DNA from 3 places in the Gordonia sp. L191 genome. Region 1 is predicted to be linked to each of the others. Evidence: riboswitches for the same ligand, from Rfam matches in the RefSeq annotation. Region 1 holds a riboswitch; each other region holds the start of a gene.
The links. Region 1 has a riboswitch for cobalamin ahead of metE (5-methyltetrahydropteroyltriglutamate--homocysteine S-methyltransferase). Riboswitches for the same ligand answer to the same signal wherever they lie in the genome.
Positions count from the first base shown of each region.

Region 2: linked by a shared signal. The riboswitch ahead of QNM97_RS15865 (FecCD family ABC transporter permease) and the one ahead of metE (5-methyltetrahydropteroyltriglutamate--homocysteine S-methyltransferase) in region 1 are both predicted to bind cobalamin.
Region 3: linked by a shared signal. The riboswitch ahead of nicT (Nickel transporter NicT) and the one ahead of metE (5-methyltetrahydropteroyltriglutamate--homocysteine S-methyltransferase) in region 1 are both predicted to bind cobalamin.

Region 1 covers NZ_CP125996.1:3,307,770-3,312,276, reverse strand. Annotated here, with positions in the region: gene metE (5-methyltetrahydropteroyltriglutamate--homocysteine S-methyltransferase) at 1-1,276, opposite strand, end outside; cobalamin riboswitch at 1,430-1,640, opposite strand; gene uraH (hydroxyisourate hydrolase) at 1,716-2,042, opposite strand; gene uraD (2-oxo-4-hydroxy-4-carboxy-5-ureidoimidazoline decarboxylase) at 2,079-2,600, opposite strand; gene QNM97_RS14975 (solute carrier family 23 protein) at 2,611-4,507, opposite strand, start outside.
Region 2 covers NZ_CP125996.1:3,507,964-3,512,470, forward strand. Annotated here, with positions in the region: gene QNM97_RS15860 (ABC transporter ATP-binding protein) at 1-264, opposite strand, end outside; gene QNM97_RS15865 (FecCD family ABC transporter permease) at 296-1,369, opposite strand; cobalamin riboswitch at 1,459-1,668, opposite strand; gene QNM97_RS15870 (alkaline phosphatase D family protein) at 1,770-3,386, shown strand; gene QNM97_RS15875 (ClpP family protease) at 3,496-4,110, shown strand; gene QNM97_RS15880 (ClpP family protease) at 4,107-4,507, shown strand, end outside.
Region 3 covers NZ_CP125996.1:1,018,797-1,023,303, forward strand. Annotated here, with positions in the region: gene QNM97_RS04705 (YcnI family copper-binding membrane protein) at 45-743, shown strand; gene QNM97_RS04710 (copper resistance CopC/CopD family protein) at 764-2,440, shown strand; cobalamin riboswitch at 2,503-2,641, shown strand; gene nicT (Nickel transporter NicT) at 2,665-3,777, shown strand; gene QNM97_RS04720 (vitamin K epoxide reductase family protein) at 3,806-4,492, opposite strand.

The sequences.
Region 1 (4,507 bases):
CGGTCTGCGCAGCCGCGCGGGCCGAGGCATCGCCGCGCGTGCGTTCGGCGTCGGTGAGGGCGGCCAGACGCTCACGCACCGCCGGATCGTGCACGCGCGGATCGGATTCGCGGGTGGCCAATGCGGCGGCAGCGGCATCGAACGCGTCGGCCTGAGACGGCCGACCGTGGCGCAACGCCCCCGACAGGATCGCGACCTCGCGGTACTTCTCGGCCGCAAAGGCCAGCCAACCGCGCAGGTTGTCGTCGAGTTCGGTTTCGGGTTCGACGGAATACGGCACGTGCAGCGTCGAGCACGAGGTAGACACCGCCAACGACCCCGCCGACCCGAGCAGGGTGCCCAGGGTGGCCAGCGCTTTCTCGAGATCGGTTCGCCAGATGTTGCGCCCGTTGACCACGCCGGCGACGACGTGCATGTCGGCCAGTTCGGGAACGTCGGCCACCGTATCGACGGAGCCCTCGATCAGATCGACGGCCACCGCCTCGATACCGGTGCGCGCGAGGGCGCGCACGCTGTCGCGGGCGTCGCCGAAGTACGTGGCGACGCAGAGTGCCGGTCGTGAGTTCGCTTGCGCGAGGGTCGAGTACACCGATCCGGCCAGCGCGGGGAGGCGTTCTGCGGCATCGGTGACCAGGATCGGTTCGTCGATCTGTACCCACTCGACCCCGGCCGCGGCAAGACGGGCCAGCAGGTCGAGATACAGCGGCAGCAGCTCGTTGACGCGATCGAGCGGAGAGCCCTCGCCTGCGGTGTCGTGGGCGGATTTCGACAACGCGAGGAAGGTGATCGGCCCGATGACGACCGGGCGTGCGGTCACGCCGGCGGCCTGCGCCTCGGCCACCTCGGCGAGAACCTTCTCCGGGTGCAGGGAGAAGGCGGTGGCGTCACCGATCTCGGGCACGAGGTAGTGGTAGTTGGTGTCGAACCACTTGGTCATCTCCAGCGGTGTGACGTCGGCGGTGCCGCGGGCCGCCGCGAAGTAGCGGTCGAGGGGATCGGTGATGTGTGCGACCCGCTCGGGCAGGGCGCCGAGCAGCACGGCGGTGTCGAGCATCTGATCGTAGTAGGAGAAGGTGTTGACCGGAATCGAGTCGAGGCCGGCCGCCGTGAGCGCCGCGATGGTGTCGCGCCGCAGCCCGGCGGCCACGGTCTCGAGGCCGGCGGCGTCGATGCGCCCGGCCCAGTAGCTCTCGATCGCGCGCTTGAGCTCACGGTGTGGCCCGATGCGTGGTGTGCCGAGCACGGTGGCGGAAAACGGGGTCGTCCGTTGGGACATGGGTGGTGCACTCCTGCAATGGTTTCCGACGGTCCGTCGCCGTTGCAGGGCGTGCCGAAGGGACGCCGGAGAGAACGTGCACGGCATCCGCGCATCACCTGGCACTCGCTTCGACCTGCGCCCATTCCACGAGGCGACGAGCCACCGGCCGCGGCGCGGCCGGTACAGCAGGCAGGTCTTCGGACTCGTCGGCGGGCGACCATCAGGTCGCGGTCCTAGTGGCCGTCGCTTCCCGGACGCGTGCGTCCAGTGCTCGATGACGGCGGTCGTTCCGACATACCGCTGCGGGACAGTTCCGGATTCGCACCGGATTCCCTCTTACGACGCCGGACCCAGACGCGGGGCCTCCATGACATCGGAGGCCACGACGGACGGGGCGGCGAACCAACTGCACCGCCGAGCATAGAGGATGCCCCCGGATATCGGTGTGCGCGCCCGGTCAGCTACCGCGATAGGTGGAGTACGAGTACGGGCTCAGCAGCAGCGGGACGTGGTGATGCCGTTCGGGATCGTCGACGGTGAAGCAGATGTCGACCTCCGGGTAGAACCCCCGGATGTCGTTGTCGGCGAACCACTCTCCGGTGTCGAACACCAGATGGTAGATGCCGGGCACGAGCGGGTCGGTGTTCACCTGCGCGATGCGACCGTCGGAATCGGTGACGCCGGAGGCGACTTCGCCGCCCGCGGCATCCTGCAGGGAGACCCCGACGCCCACCGCGGGTGCACCGGAGACCGCGTCGAGGACATGGGTGGACAGACCGGTCATCTCGGTGGTTCGCTCCTCGTGGATCGCCTGCGCTTCTCAGTCGTCAACATACTCGATCGCCGGGGTGAGCATGCGCTGCAGTCGACTTCGGTTGATCTTGGCCAACTCCATCCGCAGCACCCTCCGCTCGGTCGCCGGGTCGTTGCGCATCCGCTCCTTGAGGATGGCCAGCAACTCCGCCGCGGGCCGCCCATTGGCGAAGACAAGGTACACGTGCCCGAACTTCTCGTCGTAGGCCTTGTTGAGCTCCTTGAGTTCGGCCAACACCGCCGGATCGGCGCCGGTCACCCCGGACTGCTCACGCGTGGAGGACGCGTTGTCCGGGCGGTCGCCGATCCGGGGGTGACCGGCCAGGGCCTCGTCGAGGTCGGCATCGGTGAGCTCGGCCAGGATGAGATCGGCATAGGAGAGCAATGCCTCGTCGTCGGAGAACGGTCGGGCCTTGGCCACACGCAGTGCCCAGATCGACGAACTACAACACTCGTAGAGCGTGCCGATGGCCTGCCGTTCGGTCAGCTCGTTGAAACTGGGCAACCCGCGCCAGTCGACTCGTCGCACGCCGATCAGCCTAGGAGAGTTCGGGCTGACGGCCGAATCGCACCGACGTCAGCGGGTTGGCATCGGCAACCAGATCGTCGAAGCGATAGTTGACGATCTTGGCGATCTCGATGAGTGCGAACGACTTCTCGGAGGTCTCCGAGTTGTCCATGCGGGACCAGCCGTTGCGCAGCACGCGGTCGTAACGCTCGGTCTCGCGGGCGCAGATCACCAACGGGAACCCGAAGTGCTCCCGATAGGCGGCAGCGAGATTCACGACGTTCTCGTGCTCGGTCTCCTCGAGGTGCGACAGACCCTTGTGGTCGACCGCGATCAGCTCGCCGGTTTCCTCGTCCTCGGCGCCGAGGTCGGGGAAGGCCTGGATGAGGTCGAGCTGTTGGGTGTCGCTGCCGGTCAGCATCGCCTCCTGGAAGGCGCTGCGCAGATCGTGGACATCGTCGAAAGGCCGCTGCTCCCAAGCCCTGTCGAGAACCCAGTCGACGCCCTGAACGACCTCGCCGAAGGTCTCGCGGAACTTCTCCCTGCTCATCGTGTTCACCTCGTCGAGCGTGATCGAGCCGCCCCCGGCGACGGCCGGTCCCTTGCTGCCGATGTGGAAGAACAGGATGTTCATCAGGATCGCGGTGATCGCACCCATGGTGATGCCGGTGGAGAAGGGGATCTGCAGGATGCCCGGAACGGCGATGTCGACGCCGGGCAATTCCGGGACCTTGACCTCCGCTCCCTTGTCCAAGATGGTCGTCGGTGCCGACGACTGTGAGAACTGGACGTAGAGGGCCACGGCGATGGAGGTCGCCGCGATCGACAGGTTGCGGTGATCGGTGAAATCGACGGTCGTCAGCGTCTGGATGCCGACGATCGCGACCGTCGCGAACATGATGAGTGCGGCGCCGCCGAGAACCGGGGAGGGGATCGACCCGACGATGTTCGCGGTCTTGGGCAGAACACCCAGGATGATCATGATGCCACCGGCGCAGGCCACGACGAACCGGCTCTTGACCCCGGTCATCCGAACCAGGCCGACGTTCTCGGAGAACGCCGTGTACGGGAAGGAGTTGAAGCTGCCGCCGATGATGGTGGCGATGCCGTCGGCCCGGACGGTGGCGGCGATGTCCTCCTTGCGGATCCGTTTGCCGACGATCTCCCCGGTCGCGAAGACCGACCCCGTCGACTCCACCGCGGTCACCATGAGTACCACGATCAGCGACACGATCGCGATGAGATCGAACCGGGGCCATCCGAAGGCGAACGGCGGGGTGAAGCCGACCCAGCTCGCCTCGGCGACCCGGTCGAAGTGGGCGTCGCCGAAACACCATGCGACGAAGGTCATCACGCCGAGGCCGAGCAGGATCGAAATGGTCGCCCAGAAGCCACGGAAGAATCGCTGCATCAGCACGATCAGGACGATGGTGCAGATGCAGTAGACGACCCACCGGCCGTTGCCCGCATCGTGTGCGCCGGTCGCGCTGTTGGGGTCGGTCACCGCATCGCCCGCACCGACCGGGATCAGGCTGATGCCGATGATCGTGATGACGGTGCCGGTGACCACCGGCGGGAAGAAGCGGATCAGCTTGGCGAAGAACGGTGCGATCAGGAAGGTGAACACGCCGGCCGAGATCACCGCGCCGTACACCGTCAGCAGGCCGACCCGACCACCACCGTGATCGTTGGCGATCTTGATGACCGGGGCGAGCGTCGTGAAGGTGATGCCCTGCAGCAGCGGGAGCCGAACACCGATCTTCCAGATGCCGACCGCCTGCAGCAGCGAGGCGATGCCGCAGGTGAACAGGTCGGCGGTGATGAGCATGGTGAGCGCCTGATCGTCGAGCCCGATGGCGTTCGCGATCAGCAGCGGGACGAGGACGGCACCGGCGTAGAAGGCGACCACGTGCTGGAACCCGAGGGTG
Region 2 (4,507 bases), 200 kb from region 1:
CAGTGTGGAACTCTGGGTGAGCGCGGCGACCTGACGGGCGTTGTCGCGCATCGAGATCGCGGTGACGTCGACGCCGTCGACCTCGACGTGGCCGACGGTGGGGCGCTGGGCGCGATACAGACAACGCAGCAGTGTCGATTTCCCGCTGCCGTTGGGTCCGATCACGCCGAGAAAACTCCCCGGCGCGGCGGTGAAGGTCACCTCACGCAGCAGCGTCACCGAACCGATGTCGACGCCGACCCCGTGATACCCCGCTGTGGTCATGTTCCCGACCTCCGGTGGCCGTCAACCCGTTTCATCGATCGACCACGCTGCGCCGGCGGTGCATGAGGATCAGGAACATCGGCACCCCGACGGCGGCGGTGATCGCGCCCAGCGGCAGTTCCTGCGGCGGCACGGCGGTTCGGGCGACGAGATCTGCCGCGACGAGGAACACCGCGCCGATCAGCGGAGCGATCACCACGAGTCGGCGATGGTCGGCGCCGACGAGTAACCGCGCGACGTGGGGAACGACGAGCCCGACGAAGCCGATCGCCCCGCACACCGACACCATCACGCCGGTCATCAACGCCGACAACGCGAATGCCATGACGCGGAACCGCGACGCCGACAATCCGAGGGATGCGGCGACCTCGTCACCCATGGCGAGCGCATTGAGCGAGCGCGCCAGGCTCGCCACCGCGATCACCCCGCCGACGGTCACGACGCCCACGAGGACCGCCGAATACCAGCTGGCCGCGGCCAGACTGCCCAGGAGCCAGAACATCACGCTGCGCGCGGCGTCGCCGGTGGGTGCGAGAAACACCAGCACGGTGGTCAGTGCCGAGAAGCCGTAGCCCACCGCGGTACCGGTCAACACGAGGCGTAACGGTGTCAATCCACCTGCGCCGGAGGCCATCCCGAACACGATGAGGGTGGCGAGCAGAGCTCCGGCGAAGGCGGCGACCGGCATGGCGTAGAGCCCGATGCCCGACAGGACGCCGAAGAGCACCACGCTCGTGGCCCCCACCGATGCGCCGGACGAGATACCGAGGACGTAGGGGTCGGCGAGCGGGTTGCGCACCATCGCCTGCACGACCACTCCGACGACCGACAACCCGGCACCCACCACCGCTCCGGTGATCACGCGTGGTACCCGGGAATCGATGACGATCCAGTACGCGGCGGCGTCGTCGGCGGAGATCGGGCCGCCGGTCAGCGCGGCCCACACGAAGCGCGGCACGTCGGTACCACCGACGTCGGCGGTACCGAACGCCACACCGGCCCACGCCACCACGAACAGCGCGAGCACACCGAGCGCCGCGAACACGCCGACACGCGTCCAGGTCGGCGCGGCCGGGGTGGCCTGCGGTGAGGTGTGATCATCCACTGTGGCACGGTCTCTCGTCGGGCGGAAGACAGCCGCGCTCGACAGATCGGCGCACCGGCCATATCCCGCGAGGCAAGTGTCGACCACGGTTGCCCATGGCCACGGCGGCAGGTCTTCGGACTTCGGACCCGGCACCGAGATGCCACCTACCCGCGGCCGCTTCCCGGACCGTGAAGTCCAGTGCGAGGAGCCGCTGTCGTTTCCGTCACCGCTGCGGGGCAGCTCTGGATTCTCACCAGATTCCCTTTTCACCGACCGGCCCGTGTGGCCCGGTCGGAACCGACGCGCGCTGAGCGTAGCAGGCATCTCGCCGAGGCGTCGCCCAGGTCTTCACCCCCGCATCACCGAGTCGTGGCCGGTCGTCGTCCGTGACGACACCGTGCGGTGATCGCCTCGACGCATGCGCTCCCCCAACCACGCTCCGCTACGCGTCACCCCGGACAAGGTGCTGCGCGCCGGCACGTCCCGCCGTCGATTCCTCACCTGGACCGCGCTGGCCGCCGGGCTGGCCACCGCCCCCAGCCTGTTCGCCACCGACGCCGCCTCCGCTCCACGAGTCCGAGGTGCCGGCCACCCGTTCACCCTGGGAATCGCCTCCGGCGACCCACTCCCCGACGCTGTCATCCTGTGGACCAGGCTGGCGACCGACCCCCTCGCACCCGGGGCGGGTATGGGCCGAGACACCCACGATGTCGGCTGGGAAGTGGCCCGCGACGAACGGATGCGGATCGTCGTGGCGCGCGGGGTGACCCGCGCCGGCCCGGACACCGGGCACAGCGTGCACGTCGACGTCCGCGGCCTGACGCCGGGTACCGACTACTTCTACCGATTCCGCGCGCTCGGTGAAGTCTCCGAGGTCGGCCGGACCCGCACCGCGCAGCGCATCGGAACTCCCACCGGCGCACTGTCATTCGCCCTCGCCTCCTGTCAGGCCTGGGCCGACGGCCACTATCCGGCGTTCGGTGACCTGGCCCGCGAGGCCCCCGACGTGGTGTTTCATCTGGGCGACTACATCTACGAGAAGCCGATCCCGATGGGCGGCGGTGCACGCGATACCGCGGTGGTGCCGGCGTCGGCGTATCGCGAATGCCGTGACCTCGACGACTACCGCGAACGCTATGCCCTGTACAAACTCGACCCGAACCTGCAAGCGGCGCATCGGATGAGTCCGTTCATCACGATCTTCGATGACCACGAAGTCGACAACAACTGGGCCGCCGACATCCCCGAGGACGACCAACCCCTACCGCAGTTCCTGCTCCGCCGGGCTGCGGGCATGCGCGCCTGGTGGGAGAACACCGCCGTTCGGCTCGCCCCGCCCGGGCGCGGATTTCGTGCCTATCGTCGCTTCACGTTCGGCGATCTTGCTCAGTTCAGCGTCCTCGACACGCGTACTCACCGCAGCGATCAGGTCAACGGCGACAACGACACCGGGCAGAACGCGGCCACCGCCGACCCGCACCGCACCATCACCGGCGCAGCCCAGGAGCGATGGATACTCGACGGCCTCGCCGCGTCCGGCAGCCGATGGAACGTCCTGGCCCACCAGACGACGATCGCCGACCTCGCGCGCGAGCGTGACGGGGTCCGCGCGGTGAGCATGGACGGATGGAGCGGGTACGAGGCGTCGCGGACCCGTGTCCTCGAGGGCGCCCGCGAACGCCGAACCGCCAATCTCGTGTCGATCGTCGGCGACATCCACCGGAATGTGGTGTCGGAGTTGCGATCCACCTACACCCGACCTGCGCCCACGGTCGGTGTCGAGGTGGCGGGCACATCCATCAGCTCCGGCGGCGACGGTGCCGACAGTGACGAGTCCGATCGACAACTCAAGGCCGCCTCACCCCACGTACGATTCGGCAACGCCCAACGCGGATACGTACTGAACACGATCACCCACGACCGGTGGGAGGCGCGGTTCCGGGTCTGCCCGACCGTCAGCACCGCCGACGCCCGGCTCCACACCCGCGCAGTGGTGACCATTCCGGCCGGGCGCCCCGAGATCGAGGTTCTCTGAGCAGACCATCAGAGCACCTGTGCCCGCACCACATCTGCTGTGCGCTGCGCGATTCCGCGCACAGCAGCATCGGATGGCATCAGTGACGAGCGCTCGACAACCTGGACCAATGAGCGAACACAGAACTTCCCCACCCCTCCGCAAACGCACCACCGAGAGCCTGCTGAACCAACGCATCCTGATGCTCGATTCGGCGCTCGACGACGAGATCGGCAGCGCACTGTGCGCACAGTTGGTGATGCTCTCGGCACAGGATCCGGTCGCCGACATCGGCCTGTGGATCAACTCTCCGGGCGGCTCGGTGCCCGCAATGCTCGCCATCATGGACACGATGCGGATCGTCCCGAACGACGTGGTGACGGTCAATCTCGGAATGGCCTACAGCGCCGGGCAATTCTTGCTCTGCTGCGGCACCCGCGGAAAACGCTACATCTTGCCGCACGCAAAGGTGTTGCTGCACCAGGGATCTGCGGGGATCGGCGGCTACGCCCCCGATATCGAGTTGCAGGCCGACGACCTGCGCCATGTCCGTGACACCGTTCTCGGTGTCATCGCCGAGCGGACGGGTCAGACCCGTGAGCGGGTGTTCGCCGACTCGCTGCGCGATCACGTGTTCACCGCGGAGGAGGCGCTTGCGTACGGCTTCATCGATCACATCGTCGACTCGGTGGCGCAACTGCGCCCGGCCGCGGCCACACCGACCGGATTCGGGGTGACCCGATGAGCACCTACACGATTCCCAACGTGATCAGCCGAACGCCGCAGGGCGAACGCGTCATGGACGTCTACAGCAGACTGCTCGACGACCGAATCCTCTACCTGGGCACCGAACTCGACGACGGCGTCGCCAACGCGCTCATCGCGCAACTGCTCCACCTCGACTCCGACAATCCGGAGGCGCCGATCGACCTCTACATCAACTCACCCGGCGGATCGGTGATGGCCACCTTCGCGCTCTACGACACCATGCAGTACTGTCACGCACCCATCGCGACCACCTGTGTGGGACAGGCACTCTCGTCGACCGCACTGCTGCTGGCGGCGGGCCGGCCGGGACGCCGTGCAGTGCTGCCGCACGCACGGGTGCTGCTGCACCAGCCGTCGGGACAGGGTCGCGGCAC
Region 3 (4,507 bases), 2.3 Mb from region 1:
ATTCGCCACCGGAATAGTGAAACTACGAGAGAACGAGGATATCGATGGTGAGAAGACGAGCGGCGTTGGTGCTCGCCGTGGCGGGAACTGTGGTGGCGCTGATGATCGGCCTCTCCGGGACGGCGTCGGCACACGTGAAGGTGTCGGGAATCGACGCCACCGAGGGCGGATACGGCGTGTTGACCTTCCGGGTGCCCACCGAATCCGACACCGCGTCGACCACCGAACTGGCGGTGACCTTCCCGGACGACACCCCGATCATCTCGGTGTCGACGCAACCCAAGCCGGGATGGACGGTGCAGGTGGTCAAGAAGAGCCTGCCCGCGCCGCAGAAGGACGACGACGGCAACGAGATCACCCAGTATGTCTCCCAGGTGATCTGGAAGGCGCAGACCCCGCAGGCCGCCATCGCGCCGGGGAGCTTCGACACGTTCAGCGTGTCGGCGGGACCGCTACCAGACAAGGCGACGCTCTCGTTGCCCGCCCAGCAGACCTACAGTGACGGCACCGTCGTGAACTGGAACGAGAAAGCGGTCTCCGGTCAGGCCGAGCCCGAGCATCCGGCACCCGTGCTCTCCCTCGCCGCCGCATCCGGTGGACACACGAGCGATCAGTCGATGTCGAACGACTCGACTTCGTCACCGTCATGGCCGGGCATAGCCGGATTGGTCATCGCGATCATCGCCCTGCTGGTCGGGGTGGCCAACCTCGCGCTGATTCGCAAGGGGCGTTCATCGAATTGAGGTGGCGCAGAGCGCTTCTGGTGTTCACTGGGGTGGTGTGTGCGTTGGTGATGGCCACTCCCGGCCTGGCCGGCGCACATGCCACCCTGGTCTCCAGCGTGCCCGCCGACGACTCGCGAGTCGCCATCTCGCCGTCACAGGTGGTGTTGACCTTCGATGAGAACATCAGTGTGGGAGCCGATCCCGCGCGTGTCATCTCGGCACAGGGCGATCGCGTCGACACCGGCTCACCACATCTGATCTCGGCCGGCAACGCCCTGGTCATCCCGGTGCGCCCCGATCTGCCTGCCGGAAGTTATTCGGCCACCTGGCGAGTCATCTCCGCCGACACCCACGTGGTCACCGGGTCCATCGTGTTCGGCGTGCGGGCCGACCCCGGGGCGCCGGCCCCGGCGGCACCGCCGGTCGCCGCCTCGGTCACCGCACTCGATCGCGCATCGCAGGCGCTGCTCTACGCGGGCCTGGTGGGCGCTGTGGGTCTCGCGGTGGTGTCGCTGATGCTGTATCCGAGAACGTTGGCGCTCAAACGATTCCGATGGACGGTGGCGCCGAGTTGGGTTCTGGCGGTGCTGGCCTGTGCGGGCACGGTTCTCGTCCGGGCCGCCGAGAAGGCAGATGTCGGTGTGAGCCGGGCATTCTCGGGCTCGGCGCTCTCCTCCGGCCTCGACGGTGGCGATACGAGGGTGGTGCTCATCAGAGCGGCCCTGGTCGTGGTGCTCGGACCGGTGCTGTTCGCGGCCGCGCGCCGGCGAGTCTCACATGCGTGGGGTGCAGCGCTGATCGGGGCCTGCGGGCTGGGTATCGCCGTCACCATCGCCGCCGACGGCCATGCGTCGGTGGGGGATCTGACATGGCTGGCCGTGCCGGTCACCACCCTGCACGTGGTGGCGATGACACTCTGGCTCGGCGGACTGCTCTCGATGGTGCTGATCCTGTTGCCCGACAAGCACTCCCGGAACCCATCCGCGGTGACGTCCAAATCGGTGACACCTGAATCGCCGGGATCCGAACCGCCGACGCCTGAGCTGCTGACACCTGCCGTGTTGCATCGGTGGTCGAGGTGGGCGTTCGCCATGGTGGTCGTCCTGGTGCTCTCCGGGGAATTCCAGGCGTGGCGGCAGATCTGGCCGGTGCAAGCGCTGTGGGACACCACCTACGGTGTCGTGCTGCTCGTCAAATCGGCTCTCGTACTGGCGATGCTCGGCCTGGCGGCATACGCGCGTCGTCGCCTCGGCCTCAGCCGTCTTCGGCGTTCGGTGCCGCTCGAGATGGCATGCGGCATCGCCGTCCTCGTCGTCACCTCCGTCTTGGTCACCGAACCGCCCGCGCGCACCACCTACGGTCCGCCGGTGCAGGTGGCGGCCCCTCTCGACGACGGCTCGGCACAGGTCTCGGTATCGACCACGCGCCGCGGCCCCACCGTGGTGGACGTGACCCTCGATGACGGTCACGGGACGCCGATCCGGGCCCGGTCGCTGCGCGCCACATTGTCCTCGGAGTCGGCAGGGATTCCGTCGTTGGCGCTGAGATTCGTTCCGGCCCAATCGGACACAACGGACACCGGCTCGCCCGGGTCGGCCCGCTGGCACCGCGTTGCGGCGTCGGTTCCCGTCGCCGGTGCGTGGACACTGACGCTGACCGTGCAGTTCAGCGATTCCGACGCGCAGGTCACCACCGTCGGATTTGTCGTGTGGTGATGCCCCCGGTCGTGAGTTGCCGTCGCGAATTCCCGGGTCTGCGAGACGCCTCGTCTATTGATTTCACCGCCGAGGGAGTAGCGTCCTTCGTCAGCGCGTGGGAATCCAGGAAACCGGTGGAAATCCGGTGCGGTCGCGCCACTGTCATCCGTGCCGAACGGGCACGGTCAGCCAGACCCTGGCCCACGTCACCTTGTCCGGACGCGTAATCCAAAGGCTCTCACGTGAATTCTGCATCCTCGGCCGCCGACCAGATCGGCTCGGCCGGCAGCACCAGATGGACCCGGACCGACTGGGTCCACGCCGCAGTACAACTCGGCGTCATCGCGGCGATGCACGCCGTGGCTTTCGGTGTGCTGTTCATGGTCATCGTGCCGCACCACTACAGCCTGGGTAAGCAGGTCTTCAGTGTGGGTCTCGCCGTCACGGCCTACACCTTCGGTCTGCGGCACGCATTCGACGCCGATCACATCGCCGCGATCGACAACACCACCCGCAAACTGATGAATGACGGCAAACGCCCGAAATCGGTCGGATTCTGGTTCGCCATGGGGCATTCCACGATCGTCTTCGTGATGGCGATACTCGTGGTCGCCGGCGCCCACGCGGTCTCGGCGCTCGCCGACGACGATTCGCCCGCCCGGCATGCGCTGGGCACCATCAGCACGATCGCGTCCGGCTCGTTCTTGTATCTGATCGCGCTGATCAACATCGTTGCGCTCATCGGTATCTGGCGGGTGTTCCGCTCACTGCGCCGCGGTAGTTTCGACGAGGAGCAACTCGACGAGGCACTCGACGGCCGGGGCTTTCTCGCACGACTCCTCGGGCCGGTGATGCGCCGCATCCGGCATCCCTTCCAGATGTATCCGGTGGGTGTGTTGTTCGGACTCGGCTTCGATACCGCGACGGAGGTGGCTCTGCTCGCACTCGCCGGTACCGGCGCTGTCGCGGGATTGCCCTGGTATGCGATTCTCGTTCTGCCCCTGCTGTTCGCGAGCGGGATGAGTCTGATGGACACCCTCGACGGCATGTTCATGACCGTGGCCTACGACTGGGCGTTCGCCCATCCCGCACGCAAGATCTACTACAACCTGACCATCACCGGCCTGTCGATCGCGGTGGCGTTGCTCATCGGGACCATCGAACTGGTCAGCGTGCTGCACGACGATCTCGGCTGGGATGACCCGATCACCAACTGGATCAGTGGTTTCGATCTGAACACCGCGGGCATCGCGATCGTGATCATGTTCATCGTCGCGTGGGGTATCGCCATCGCCTACTGGAAACTGGCGCGGCTGGAGCACCGGCTGGTCCGGACCCCGTCCGAATCTCGGTGACCGTCCACCTCGGAGGAGTCAGAACGTCTCAGATCAGCGTCGACCAGTAATCCCAGAAGTGCACACCGATCGCGACGATGATGATCGCGTACCACAGCGGCAACAGCACCCACAGCCAGCCGCGAAGGTCGCGGGCTCGTGGTGAGTCACCGAAAAGCCTTCCGGCGCTGAGGATCAACAGGATCGGCGTCAGCGTCCACACCACCATGCAGTACGGGCACAGCGCGTTGATCCGGTAGATGCTCTGGAAGGCGAGCCAGTTGACGAAGACGAAACCCAGGGCGAGCCCGAGTGTTTGACCCGCCCAATACCACCGCGGCAGCCAGACGCGGGCAGTAGTGAGCACGCCGGTCACGATGATCACCGAGAAGGCGGCGATCCCGATCAGCGGATTGGGGAACCCGAAGACACGAGCCTGCTCGGTCACCATCACCGAGCCACAGGACAGCACCGGATTGATGCTGCAACTCGGCACGTACTCCGGGTTGATGAGCAGTTCGATGCGCTCGATCGTCAGCGTCGCCGCCGAGATGAACCCGAGGACACCGAGAATCAGGATCACGATGCCGGTCGCGGTGGATACGTCGGGGCGCTGAAGCCACCACGGCCGGTCATCGGTGATCACGTCGGCGGCGATCAGCTCGTCGTCGGGCGGTTCGACCGCCGGTGCCTCAGGGTCCGGGGTGGTGCCGGAAGGAGAGGTGGTGCTGCTCATTGCTGGTCGCTTCGT